4 regions of the Nocardia sp. NPDC004415 genome follow, and region 4 is predicted to be linked to each of the others. Evidence: riboswitches for the same ligand, from Rfam matches in the RefSeq annotation. Region 4 holds a riboswitch; each other region holds the start of a gene.
The links. A riboswitch is a leader RNA that binds a small molecule or an ion and turns the genes downstream of it on or off. The one in region 4 is predicted to bind cobalamin.
Positions count from the first base shown of each region.

Region 1 (2,194 bases), on a different contig from region 4:
CAGGCCCAGCGACACCCACAGCGTGGTGGTCTCGGCCAGCGAGGCCACCCGGAAACGCCACAGCAGCGTCGCGGGGAAGTCCTCGGCCACCTCGTTCACCCCGGGCAGCAGGATGTAGCCGATGGTGGTGACCAGCACGAACGCGACCACCGCCGCGATGAGCCGCAGCGTGTCGAGCTGCCCGGCCAGCGCCCGGTAGGCCGCGACCGAGGCCGCGACGGCGAGCAGACCGAGTACCACGGCGGCGACCCACAGCCAGGTGCGGCTGTTGATGGTCTCCGGGTCACCCACCGCGGGCGGGTTGGCCGGGTACTTGAAGAACGGCACCGCCACGATCGCCGCCCACGCGAATCCGGCGGCGAGCAGCGACAGGCGCGGCCCCGACAGACTCGTGAAGCGGCGGGCGACATTGAGCGCGGACGCGAGCAGCGCGCCGAAGGCCATCCCGGCCAGACCGAGGGCGAGGAACTGTCCCGCCTTCTGCCCGGAGCGGCTGACCAGCGGTTCGTCCTCGTCGCCGTGTGAGTGGCCCTCGGGTTCGGCCGCCTCGTGACCGTGCTCGGCAGGAGCGGCGGCGGCTTCCTCGATGGCGATCGCGGCGTCCACCTGGGGCTCGCCGACGAAATAGCCCACTGTGGCGGCCAGCAGGCCGGCGATCAGGCCGGCCAGCAGGCCGCGCAACAGCAGGGTCTTGAGTGATCCGATCAGTGGCACGGGACACCCAGCAGGTGGCGTCCGTCGTGCATCAGCTCGTGCAGGTACATGCCGCTACGGGAGACGGCACCCTGATCGAATCCGACCAGGTACAGCGTGAGCAGTGCGAGCAGAACGACACCGACCGTGACGAGCACGGTGGCCAGGTTGTCCAGGCCGGCAGACCGGCTGGGTGAATGCGCGAGCGCCATTCGGGTCCTCCTCAGGGATACGCGTCCCACGGTCGAAGCGGTGCGAAGGTGCCGGTGTCTGGCTCTCCGGCACCGGGGACCCGGTACGTGGATACAGTGGCGCGACCGCTCCGGAATCTCACCGGATTACCGCGCACCCTCGCGTATGTTTTCCCTCGAACTGTGACAGTCGCGAGGCGCCCACGTCAATACGCGCATCCGCATGTCCAGCGGAAACGCCGCTGTCAGCCCTTGGCGGGCACGTCGAGGACGACCTCGAACTCGAGCAGCGAGGCACCCGTGGAGACCGGCTTGGGACGCTCGCCCTCACCACCGTTGCCCGCGTGCGCGGCGCGCGCCGGACCGTCGCGCCACGCGGCGAAGGATTCCTCCGAATCCCATTGCGTCACCACGAAATACCGGTTGTCACCGGCGACCGGGCGCAGCAACTGGAAGCCGAGGAAACCGGGGGAGTTCTCCACCGCGTGGGCCCGCGCGGCGAAGCGCTTCTCCAGCTCCGGACCGGCACCTTCGGGGATCTCGATCGCATTGATCTTCACAACAGCCATGACCTCGACAATACGGTGCACAATCGGCAGGGTGTTGTACGACGAAGGCGGAACCGGCGTCCCGATCCTGCTGCTGCACGGGTTGATGGGCAGTGCGCGGACCTGGTCCGATCAGTTGCCGTGGTTGCGTGAGTACGGGCACGTGTACGCCGTCGACGCGGCCGGGCACGGGCGCACCCCGCCCGCCGAGCTCAGCACCGAGGCATTCGTGGCCGATCTGGCCGGGCTCACCGCCGGGATCGGCGAGCCGATGGTGATCGTGGGGCATTCGATGGGCGCCATCCACGGCTGGGTCTTCGCGGCGACCCATCCCGAGCGGGTCCGCGCGCTGGTCGTCGAGGACATCGCCCCCGATTTCACCGGCCGCACCGCCGCGCACTGGGCCGAACTCATCCACTCCTGGCCGCAGCCGTTCGCGGACGACCAGGCGGTGCTCGACTATTTCGGGCCGGTCGCGGGCCGGTATTTCCTGCGCGCTTTCACCGGGAGCGTCGAGGGTTATCGCCTGCACGGCGAGGTCGACACCTTCCGCGCGATCTCCGAGGAATGGGGCACCCGCGATTTCTGGACCGAATGGAAATCGCTCACGATGCCCACACTGCTCATCGAGGGCGAGCACACCATCACCCCGCCGGGTCAGATGCGGACCATGGCGGAGGTGCACCCGGATGCCGAGTACGCGTGGGTCGAGGGTGCGGGGCATCTGGTGCACGACGAGCGGCCCGAGGAGTACCGCGAGCT
Region 1 is NZ_JBSGDP010000048.1:32,880-35,073, reverse strand. It holds gene ACWEMY_RS21300 (CbtA family protein) at 1-714, opposite strand, end outside; gene ACWEMY_RS21295 (CbtB domain-containing protein) at 705-905, opposite strand; cobalamin riboswitch at 938-1,059, opposite strand; gene ACWEMY_RS21290 (antibiotic biosynthesis monooxygenase family protein) at 1,130-1,453, opposite strand; gene ACWEMY_RS21285 (alpha/beta fold hydrolase) at 1,485-2,194, shown strand, end outside.
Region 1: linked by a shared signal. The riboswitch ahead of ACWEMY_RS21295 (CbtB domain-containing protein) and the one ahead of ACWEMY_RS12615 (ABC transporter substrate-binding protein) in region 4 are both predicted to bind cobalamin.

Region 2 (2,194 bases), on a different contig from region 4:
GGCGCCCAGCCCGCCGCGTCCAGCAGGCGCTTCGCCTCGTCCAGATCGTGGACCTGGTTGTCCTGGGCGAACGACATCGACGGCGGGTACAGGCCGGTGGCGGCCGCGAACTGGCCGTTGCCGACGTCTTCGGCGATCCCCGCGTAGTCGATCGACGCGGTGAACGCCTTGCGGACGGCGGTGTCGGTGAAGATGCCCGCCTTCAGGTTCATCTCCACCAGCAGCGACTGCAGCGCCTGCTCGGAGGACAGCACGTGCATGTCGCTGTCGCCGCGCAGTTCCAGCTTCGCCGAGGTGGACGGGTAGAACGCCATATCGGCCTCACCGCTGCGCACCCCGGCCAGCCGGGCCTGCTCGTCGGGCACGACGCGGACCGTGACGCCCTTCAGCGGCGGCGTTCCCTCCCAATGCTTCTGGTAGGGGGCGAGCACGAGATTGTCCGGGCTCCACGCGGTGATCGCGTAGGGCCCCGAGTACGCGCCCGCGCCGACGATCTTCGCCGAGTCACCGCCCGCGGCCTGCACGGCGGCGACGTCGTAGATCTGCAGCGAGTTGTCGCGCGCCGCGAGGGCGGCGGGCACCATGGCGTTCGGCGCGGGGGTGGTAATGACCACCTTGGCGCCGTCCACGGTCACCGTCGTCGCCTTGTCCAGGTACACCCTGGCCGCCGACGATTCGGCGATCTGCCGGGTCAGAGCCGCGGCCACGGCGGCGGCGTCGACCGGCTTGCCGTTCTGGAAGGTGACACCGTCGCGCAGCGTCACGATCCAGCGGGTGTCGCCGTCGCGCACCACCGATTCGGCCAGCCAGGGCGCGATCTCGCCGGACTCGGTGACCTGCAGCAGGTTCTCCGCGACACCCCAGTCGAACAGCCAGTTCGTGCCGGTACCCGCCGGGTCGAGACCGGCGATCTTGTAGGAGTTGTAGATCGTCAGGGTGCCGTCACCGGCTTCGCGCAGCGCCCGTGCCGCGGCGGCACCACCGTCGGTGGCCTCGCCCGCGCATCCGGTGACCATCAGGGTGGCCGCGAGCAGCGCGGCCAGCACGCCTGCGGCGCGGGAACGGCGCCGCCGCCCGGTCCGGGCATGGTCGGACAGCCGCAGGGCATCGTGCCTGCGGCGAGTGAGCACTCGCATTTCTCATCCTCGTGAAGCTAGATCCTGAAGCGGTGCAGGTATCCTGGCTCCCGGATCAACGCTCGCCTTCGGCCTTCCAACCCAGGAAGGTCGTGGCCATGGATGAAGGTCTGCTCCTCGGTCACAGTTGCGGGACAGCCCCGGATTCGCACCGGTGTTCCCTGCGGAAGTGAACCTAGCGGACGGGGCACGCCGGTGGGGGAACGGGCGGGGTCAGGTCGCTGTCGCTGACGGTGTATGTCAGCGGGGGATAGGTGAAATCCGTCTCGGTGTTCTCGCGTCGTCGCAGGGCGTGGAACTCGCGTCGCTGTTCGTCGTCGGCCGTGGTGAGGCGCGCACCCCGGTGCAGGTAGGGGTGTCCGTCGCGGAAGTGGAGAACAGTCTTCGATGTCCGGAAGGTGACGCCCAGCCACTCGTTCTCCGTGGTCCGGGCGGCCGTGTCCAGCACGATCTTGTGCCGGAGGAGCCGATTCGTGGCGACCGAGAACACCACGACGCCGTGGTGGGTCAGGGGGATGTCGAATCTCTTGCCGGAGTTCTTCGGTTCGACGATCAGCGTGCGCGGCGGGAGCTCGGGATACCGGTAGCAGGAGAAGACGGCGATGAACGACTCGTCGGCCAGATCGAGGGCCTGATCGGAATGGCTGCCCATGGTCGCGTAGGCATTGGTGTAGCGCTCGGCGAGCGCGTTGTCGAAGGCCGCCGGGAGTTCGGCGCGGGCCTGGATCCGCCGGGCCAGACGCTCGTGCACGGTCGCGAAGTGCTGGGCGGGACGGCCGTAGCGCGCGGTGGTGCGGACGAGCGGGATGCCGCCGGTGGCATCGATTCTGGTCAGCACGGCGCCGCGGCGGCCCTTGCCGAGGTCTTCCCAGTCGACGGAGGCGGCGAGTGCGGTGAACAGGTCGTCCTCGACCGGCAGCGGGTAGGTGACGATCCCGTCCGGGAGGCTAGATCCGGGGAGCAAGGTAGTCCCCGGTGTTCATGCTGAAGCGGAACCGGTCGCCGTAATCGATGAAGGACACGGACCGGTTCTCCTCGGCGTAGAGCTCGCGCAGCGC
Region 2 is NZ_JBSGDP010000035.1:17,207-19,400, reverse strand. It holds gene ACWEMY_RS17810 (ABC transporter substrate-binding protein) at 1-1,136, opposite strand, end outside; cobalamin riboswitch at 1,153-1,346, opposite strand; gene ACWEMY_RS17805 (hypothetical protein) at 1,312-2,100, opposite strand; gene ACWEMY_RS17800 (hypothetical protein) at 2,084-2,194, opposite strand, start outside.
Region 2: linked by a shared signal. The riboswitch ahead of ACWEMY_RS17810 (ABC transporter substrate-binding protein) and the one ahead of ACWEMY_RS12615 (ABC transporter substrate-binding protein) in region 4 are both predicted to bind cobalamin.

Region 3 (2,194 bases), on a different contig from region 4:
CCGGGTGCGGGTGGTGGTGCAGCGATCCGCACTGCTCGCCGTGCTTGAATCGGTACAGGCCGCCACGGTGACGCTCGAAGCGATCCCGGGCAGCCTCCGGCTCACCGACGGGGAATCCGTCCACACCCTCGCCGCCACCGTCACCGGCCCGCCCATGACCATCCATTTCGCCGTGACCACCCTCTATCCGGCGGTGGCGGGCGCGGTCGGCCCCGACCTCATGCTCGACCTCATCGCTCCCGACCAGCCGGTCCGCGTCCGCTCCGCCGACGACGGCACCCTGCTCACCCTGGCGATGCCCCGGCGCCCCGAATCCGCCGACCCGGCAACCCACTAGCCGACTGCGCACAGTCCTGCCGAAAGGAACTCCATGACCACCCCCACCACCGACCCCGTGATGACCCGGATCACCGCCGCGGTGACCGAATCCCGTTCGGGCGACACCGATTCCGCCCGCGCCACCCTGGTCGCCCTGTGGTCCGAGATCGGCGCGGCGGGCGACCCCCTGCACCGCTGCACCCTCGCCCACTACCTCGCCGACCTCCATGACCATCCGGCCGAGGCCCTCGCCTGGGACATCCGCGCCCTCGACGCCGCCGACACCCTGACCGACGCCCGGCTCACCGAACACCACGCGGGTCTGCGGGTCGCGGGGTTCTACCCGTCGCTGCACCTCAACCTGGCCGACAACTTCCGCCGCCTCGGTGCCTTCCCCGCCGCCGGCCACCATCTCGACGCCGCGCGCGCCCACGTCGGGGCCCTCGCCGACGACGACTACGGGACGATGATCCGCCGGGCCCTGGACGAGGTCGCCGCCGCCGTGGCCGCCGGGGACACCACCGCACGCCCCACCCCCTGATCGGTCCTCCGGGGACCGGACGCGGGCTGGAAAGTTGTGGCGGCGGTGGGGCCGTTACCATCGTCATGCTCGGCGGGCGTCGAGGAAACCGGTGGAAATCCGGTGCGGTCGCGCCACTGTGAACAGCCAGACCCTCTCCGGCGAGCACACGACAACCACCCCGTTGGGCGCGTCACCCGAGGAAGGTCTCACCCTGTGATCCTGCTGCTGTCCACCTCCGACACCGATCTGCTGAGCGCGCGCGCGAGCGGCGCCGAGTACCGGTGGGGCAACCCCGCCCGGCTGCTCGTGGCGGACCTGCCGGAGCTGCTCGACGGCGCCGACCTGGTGATCGTGCGCATCCTCGGCGGCAAACGCGCCTGGGAGGAGGGCCTGGACGCGATCCGGGCCAGTGGGGTGCCGATGGTGGCCCTCGGCGGCGAGATCGCCCCCGACGCCGAACTGATGGAATGCTCCACCGTGCCGGTGGGTGTGGCCGCCGACGCGCACAACTACCTCGCCGCCGGTGGCGCGGAGAACCTGCGTCAGCTGCACCACTTCCTGTCCGACACGGTGCTGCTCACCGGCCACGGCTTCGAACCGCCGGTGCAGCTGCCCAGCTGGGGTGAGCTCGAGCGCTCGGCCCGCATCCTGGAACCGCACGCCCCGACCGTCGCGGTGGTCTACTACCGCGCCCAGCACCTGGCGGGCAATACCGGCTACATCGACGCGCTGTGCACGGCCATCGAGGCCAAGGGCGCCCGCGCGCTGCCCGTCTACTGCGCCTCGCTGCGCACCGCCGAACCGGAACTGCTCGAAGTGCTCGGCCGCGCAGACGCCCTGGTGGTCACCGTGCTCGCCGCGGGCGGCAGCAAGCCCGCCACCGCCTCGGCCGGTGGTGACGACGAAGCCTGGGACGTGGCCGCGCTGGCCGCCCTGGACGTGCCGATCCTGCAGGGCCTGTGCCTGACCAGCGGCCGCGCCCAGTGGGAGGACAACGACGACGGCCTCTCGCCGCTCGACGTGGCCACCCAGGTGGCGGTGCCGGAGTTCGACGGCCGCATCATCACGGTCCCGTTCTCGTTCAAGGAATTCGACGCCGACGGCCTGTCCACCTATGTGCCCGACGCCGAACGCGCCGCCCGGGTCGCCGGTATCGCGGTGCGCCACGCGCGCCTGCGCCACATCCCGGCCGCCGACAAACGGATCGCGATCATGCTCTCCGCGTACCCGACCAAGCACGCCCGCATCGGCAACGCCGTCGGCCTGGACACCCCCGCCTCGGCCATCCGCCTGCTCACCGAACTGCGCGCCGCGGGCTACGACCTCGGCGAACCCGGCGAGATCCCCGGCCTG
Region 3 is NZ_JBSGDP010000031.1:27,881-30,074, reverse strand. It holds gene ACWEMY_RS16610 (MerR family transcriptional regulator) at 1-337, shown strand, start outside; gene ACWEMY_RS16605 (hypothetical protein) at 371-859, shown strand; cobalamin riboswitch at 889-1,015, shown strand; gene cobN (cobaltochelatase subunit CobN) at 1,055-2,194, shown strand, end outside.
Region 3: linked by a shared signal. The riboswitch ahead of cobN (cobaltochelatase subunit CobN) and the one ahead of ACWEMY_RS12615 (ABC transporter substrate-binding protein) in region 4 are both predicted to bind cobalamin.

Region 4 (2,194 bases):
CACCGTCGCGGGTGAGGGGCAGTCGATGACGTTCACGCCGCCGGATCTGACGAGCGAGACGGTGTTGCAGGCGGTGGCGCTGTACCGGCGGGGCGACGGGTGGCGGCTCGACGCGATCGGGCAGGGCTACAGCGCGGGGCTCGCGGCCTTCGCGACCGAGCACGGGATCGTCGTCGACGAGGAGCCCGCCGAGGACTCGGCACCTGTGCAGCCCGTCGCGGCGCCCGCGCCGGCGGCACCGCAGGTGGATCTGCGCAAGGTCGATGTGGTCCTCACCAAGGACTCACCCGACCGCCGCGCCAGCATCGACCTGCGCAAGGGTGACCCCGGGTACGTTCTCACCGTCGGTCTCGAATGGGACGGCCGCGGTGCGCATTACGCGCCCGACGGGCAGGTCACCCGCTACGGCACCGGCGATCTGGACGTGTACTTCTTCTGCCGCAACGAGATCACCGGTGACTACGTGGTGATCAGCGGCGAGAAAGGTCATCAGGGCGATCTGGCCGTCTGGCCGTTCCTGCACCACCAGGGTGATTCCCGCGGCCCCGGCGCTAACAACCGGCCCGCCACCGAACAGGTCGTCGTGCGCCCGACCGAGAACGGTGACCTGCTGCTCAACGTCTACCAGTCCGTCGACAACGGCGCGGGCGCCATCGACACCTTCGGCCGTCCCCGCGTGCGCGTGCGCTACGGCCGCCCCGGGCCCGACGGGCTGCCGGGCGCCGACGCCGACCAGATCACCGTGCTGATCGGCAACGGCAAGAACTCCTTCTGGGCCACCGTCGCCCACATCGACGTGCGCGAGGGCATCCTCACCGTCGACGGCACCACCCGCTACAGCCGCGCCTTCAGCGAACGCATGCCCGTGCTCGACACCGCTGGTGCCTGGGTCCGTTCGGCCAAGAACGGGCCGGTCGGGCGCAGCAAAGGCAAGAACGGTCTCGGCCTGACCCGGTACGCGGGAACCTGCCCCGATCCTCGCTGATCGGACAATTCGACCATCCGGCCCGACCGTCCGGTTTCCGATCTTGGTACAGTCCCCGAGCCGTGGTGTTCGGGAAATCGGTGCGAAACCGATGCGGCCCTCGCCACTGTGATCGGGAGCGACTGATCGATCCGGGCGGCCGATGCCGTCCGGGGCCACTGGGGCATGCCCTGGGAAGGCTGATCCGTCGCGCGCCATCCCGTCAGCCAGGAGACCGGCCACGGCCACGCAGTACCCATTCCACGAGGACCTGGAAGGCCGTCTCTTGACCTCCTCTGTTGTCGCGCGCCTGCGTACCGGCGCGCTGATCGCCTGCGCGATCGTCGTTGCCGGGTGCGGTGGCCCGCCCGCACCGGCCACCACCGGCGCGAATGCCGTCACCCGTGCCAACTGCGGCATCGATGTCGCCGTCGGCTCCCCGCCGCAGTGCATCTACGCCGCCTACCAGCCCTCGATCGAGATCGCGCACGCCCTCGGCGTCACCGACCGGCTCGTGCAGACGGCGTTCCTCGACGCGGCCGTGCTGCCCGAATACCGGGACGCGCAGGCGAAGTCGGACTACGTCGAGAAGCTGCCCAGCCGCGACGAACTGCTGGCGAAGAAGCCGGATTTCGTGCTCTCGGGCTACAACGGCGTCTTCGCGGCCTCCGCGCAGAACAGCGTCGGCACCCGCGGCAGCCTGCACGAGCTGGGTGTGCGGACCTGGGTGCTGAGCCCGCTGTGCCCGAGCGCGGACGGACTGGCCGACGAGGCGATCGACCCGAAGACCGTGCGCTTCGACAATGTGTACGCCGACCTGCGTGATCTGGGCGCGCTGTGGGGTGTCGACGAGCGTGCCGAGGAAGTGGTCACACAGCTGACCGCGCGCATCGCGGCGGTGCGCGCCAAGGTCGCCGACGCCCCCCGGCCGCGGGTCGCGGTCCTCACGCCCAAGGACGACGGGTCCTACACCGTCGCGGGCGGGATCGACTTCGTCACCCAGATCATCGAGGCGGCGGGCGGAGTGAACGCCTTCGCCGATCTCACCGAGCGCCGGAATGTGCCGATCAGTGCGGAAGCCCTCATCGCCGCCGATCCCGACATCATCCTGACCAGCCAGTGCTGCAAGGCCAGCTACACCCGCGCCGACGCGCAGCCGCAGGTCGACAAGATCGTCGGCAACCCGGCGTTCGCGAACCTGACCGCCGTGCGCGGCGGCGCGGTGCACCC
Region 4 is NZ_JBSGDP010000020.1:59,328-61,521, reverse strand. It holds gene ACWEMY_RS12620 (TerD family protein) at 1-985, shown strand, start outside; cobalamin riboswitch at 1,032-1,222, shown strand; gene ACWEMY_RS12615 (ABC transporter substrate-binding protein) at 1,251-2,194, shown strand, end outside.